DNA from 2 places in the Pelosinus sp. IPA-1 genome. Region 1 is predicted to be linked to the other one. Evidence: riboswitches for the same ligand, from Rfam matches in the RefSeq annotation. Region 1 holds a riboswitch; the other holds the start of a gene.
The links. Region 1 has a riboswitch for cobalamin ahead of QSJ81_RS01585 (NifU family protein). Riboswitches for the same ligand answer to the same signal wherever they lie in the genome.

Region 1 (2,209 bases):
ATTATTTGAGTTGTCTATGTTATAGGCTGGTTTCGTGTCGTTTTTTTAGTGGAACTAGTATTAAAATGGATTTTTCAGATAGTCACCTCTTCCTGCGAAGAGTTAGGCTGACTATCTGAGAAATCCATTTTTGTTTGCCTAAAAGTGGCAATCCTTATAAGGTGGTGTATATGCGATTTGCAGTATTTAAGGTCAAATTAAACTTTACCTAATTTATTCTTTTGGATAATAGAATATAGAGATAGGTGCCCGTAAGGGCTTAATAGGGAAGTCCGGTAAAACGCCGGCGCGGTCCCGCCACTGTATTGGTGAGCAACTTCAAGAGTATGCCACTGGGATGGAAATCCTGGGAAGGTTTGGAGGAGCAATGATCCAGAGCCAGGAGAACTGCCTATTTGACAATCACCGTTTGACCTACGAGAGATGGGGAGGGGATTATTTGGCAGTCTATTATAGACTAGTTTCACAGTGCTTTTTTTCCTGTGACTAAGAATAAAAATGGATTTTTCAGGTAGTCAATTCTCCCTAGCAGAAGTTAGGCTGACAATCTGAAAAATCCATTTTTTATTATGTAAAAAATAAAAACGAGGAATTTACAATTTTATAAGTTAATATCCGATGTTACTGGATTAGATGGGGTAGGGTGCTGTTAAGGTTTAATCCGGAAGGTCCGTACCTTGGCTTCTAGGATATATTGTACCAACGAATGCAGAAGATTTGTTAGATGAATAATTGGGATTAATTGGAGGTGAGTAAATGAAAAAGCAAGTTAATAAAATTACAGTTGAAGAAAAAATTCGGCCAGTGTTAGATGCTTATCATGCCAATGTAGAATTAGTGAAAGTAACAGCAGACGGATTCTTAAAAGTAAGGATTACGGGTGCTTATGTTTCTTGTCACGATGCTGAAAAAAATATACTAGCAGTGGTAGAAAAGGCATTTAGAGAAGTAATATGCTCAGATATAAAAGGTGTCATAGTAGTAGGAAAAATGAAAAGAAAAATTAACAATATCTTGAATTTTTTGTATAGAGATATTACAAAACGTTATAAAGAATGTAACCCATCATCCTTCCATGTATGAGTCTGACAATAGAAGAGCTGGGGAGCAGTCCTTTCCAATTGAGAGTCAAGTTGAGTTAAACTCTGCGTATTAAGCATTCTTTATGGATGCTTGAGTAGAACTATTTTTATTCTAAGGAGGAAATGATTAGTATGAAGCGAATCAATTACATGTTTTTGACAATTTTAGTACTGATATCATTCTTATTTATAGGTTGTGCAAATAAACAAGCCACAAACTCTAGTTCTAAAGAACAACAGGGTGTAGTTGCGGTTAAAAACAATAAACGTACGATTGAATTTCCAAATGTTCCTCAGCGAGTTGTTACTTTAAATCAACATGCCACCGAAATTATGCTGGCACTGGGCCTTTCTGACAAGCTGGTAGGAGTAACCCATTTAAAAGGCGAAACGCAGTCTGAATACAAGGAACAATACAATAGAATTCCTGTATTATCAGATAACTATCCTTCAAAAGAGGTTTTATTCGGAGCAAAACCAGATTTTGTCTATGGTCATAAAGATGCTTTTGAGGATAAGTGGATTGGTTCTGCGGATGAGCTTGAAAAACAAAATGTTAAAAGTTATATTACTCAAGGAGCGCTTTTAGAGCATGCAACGATTCAGGATGTATACGATGATATCAGCAATGTAGGTGAAATTTTTCATATTGAGATGAAAGCACAAGATATCATTAAAAATGTAAAAACAGAGATTCAGCAAGTAAAAGAAAAAACAGACTTTGTAGATAAACGAGTCCAAGTTCTGATCTTTGATGGGGCAATGGGGAATCAGGTTACAGTCGCAGGTCGATCTTTAGAAAGTGACTTAATACGCTTAGCAGGCGGTGACAATGTATTTAGTCATTTGGAAAAAAATTGGGAAAAAACGAATTGGCAGGAAATAGTAAGACGTAATCCTGATGTGATAGTAATTAATGATCATGCCACACAATCAGCCCAGGAAACAATACAAATGCTTGTTAGAAATCCAGCATTAGCTGAGGTAGAAGCAATTAAGAAACAACGATTTGTTATATTTCCCTTCAATGATACAAATGAAGGGATCAGAAGCGGTAAAACGGTACAATGGCTAGCTAAGGCTTTTTATCCTCAGTTATTTCACTAATGAATTCCTAGCGTTGACAA
Region 2 (2,209 bases), on a different contig from region 1:
TACAGCACTTTCTAACATATGTCCGATAAAATTGCTAGTTTGTATTACTGCTTCTCTAGGAAGATGGTACCTATTAATGGCGATTTCTTGTCCCATTTTTCCAGGAGCAAAGACAATTTGATTATATCCTAATGCCTTTACCATAGAAATTTGTGGTGATAATGAATTTTTAAAGGCTTCTTCTGACATTGGTTCCACTATGCCGGTAGTACCAATAATGGATAAACCGCCTACAATACCTAATGTTGGATTTAAAGTTCGTTGTGCTAACCTTTCACCATCAGGTATTGAAATAGTAACAGTTACACCACAACCAGTAGGTAATACATCTTGTATTGCTTGCATGATCATTTTACGAGGTCCAGGGTTAATAGCGGGCTGACCAACAGCTACAGATAAGCCTGGTTTAGTAACAAGCCCCACTCCAACTCCAGCTTTTAGGATTATCTCACTCGTTTTATTGACTTCTACTTCGGCAAAGATCCTTGTACCATTTGTAACATCAGGATCATCTCCTGCATCCTTAATGATACTTGCCTTTCCTCCATTATATAAGGGCTGACATGTTGCAATTTTCACATGGATATTTTGTCCCTGTGGTGAGGTTACATGTACAGTAGTAGGCAATTGCCCAGACCATGCTAGTAATGCAGCTTTGGTTGCTGCAGCGGCACAAGTGCCAGTAGTAATTCCAGACTTCATTTTTTTTTGCAAAATAAAAACCCCCTGAAGACAGGAGGTACAATAAACCTAATTTATTCTACCACCTGCCTATCCTCCGTAGGTCATAACGGTGTGTGTCAGAATAGGCAGGTCTCCTGACTCTGGTTCATTACATAGCTAAACCTTCCCGGATTATTTCCAGTGGTATATTCTTAGCTATGCTCCCCAATACAGTGGCGGGACCGCGCCGGCTTTGACCGGACTTCCCTTTTAAGCGTAAGCACCCATTCCCAATTTATTAATTTTGTTATTGGTATATTTTTGTAGTATTCCACTACTACTGCTAATATTCCTGCTATTATTTATAAATTATAGATGATTTATTCAATTATCCTGATTCAATCATTGTGATTGGCCTCGCTGATATAGTGTTATCTCATTCCGTGTAGCAATTGGAGAAAAATGCTTAGAAAAAGGTTCATTCATAAAATTTTTGTTATCTTTATTTGATACCAATATATACGACATACTGGTATCAGAAGTAAATTCTCTGATCGTTTGAGTAGGCATTGTATATTTTCCTGCCCAAGTACCTAGCTGCTGAGGTTCTTCTTCATGTATTAATCGAGGAATATTATAGCCACTATAAAACACCGCTGATGTTGAATATTCACCATAGGAAGCTATTCTAGCCCTTTCTGCTGGTAACTCAGCAGATATACTTTTAGCAGAGCGTGTTTCTGCTAATGGTATAAGACCATTATGAATTAAGAATAAATTCATAACTACGGTTACTATTGCTATTATTTGTGGCAAATGATAGACATTTCCTTTTAATTGTTTCCAAAGTATTAAACCAATTGAAAGGAAAGTACCAATATATATCATTGTCCAACTAGCTGCAGTTGGGATAAATCGACTACTTAGCGAAATAAGCAGTAATAATGCAATGGCTGGAATGGAAAGCCACCACCAAACCTTTCGATCCCTTAGAATTTGCATTTTACCTAAAGTATATCCAATTAGTAATGCCGCAGGAAAGGATGCAGGGAAAACATATGTAGGATATTTAGTAGCCATCATTGTGTAAAAAATAATCGTAAGAATAGACCAATTTGTTAAATAAATTAGCTGAGAAGACGAAAGCTCTTTTCTAACAACACCCATTGATTTAATGAAAATTCCTGACCAAGGTAATAGGCTGATAGGAAATAGGACTAGATAATAATAAAAGACATTATCCTTAGGATGTTCGGACACTGTGGCACGAAGATAGTTATGTAATCCCAAAAAGGTATCAAGGAAATTTGTACCGTGTAATTGGTACATCTTAACATACCAAGGAGCAGCAATGATTAAAAAGGCAAAGATCCCAGGGAGAATAAATACCTTTCTAAATAGCTGCCATTGGCGAGAAATTATTATATAACTACAGATAATTAATCCTGGCAGCACAAGACCAACAGGACCTTTAGTTAAGACGGCCAGCCCCGCGGCCATATAAGCAAATGAAACATACCATTTCGAACCAGTATTTTTTAAACCG

Region 2: it holds a riboswitch for cobalamin, as region 1 does, so the genes downstream of both, cbiD (cobalt-precorrin-5B (C(1))-methyltransferase CbiD) here and QSJ81_RS01585 (NifU family protein) in region 1, are expected to answer to the same signal.

The regions. Positions count from the first base shown of each region.
Region 1 covers NZ_BSVC01000001.1:368,486-370,694, forward strand. The annotation lists cobalamin riboswitch at 227-409, shown strand; gene QSJ81_RS01585 (NifU family protein) at 757-1,083, shown strand; gene QSJ81_RS01590 (ABC transporter substrate-binding protein) at 1,215-2,189, shown strand.
Region 2 covers NZ_BSVC01000004.1:272,349-274,557, forward strand. The annotation lists gene cbiD (cobalt-precorrin-5B (C(1))-methyltransferase CbiD) at 1-714, opposite strand, end outside; cobalamin riboswitch at 792-966, opposite strand; gene QSJ81_RS11070 (ArnT family glycosyltransferase) at 1,066-2,209, opposite strand, start outside.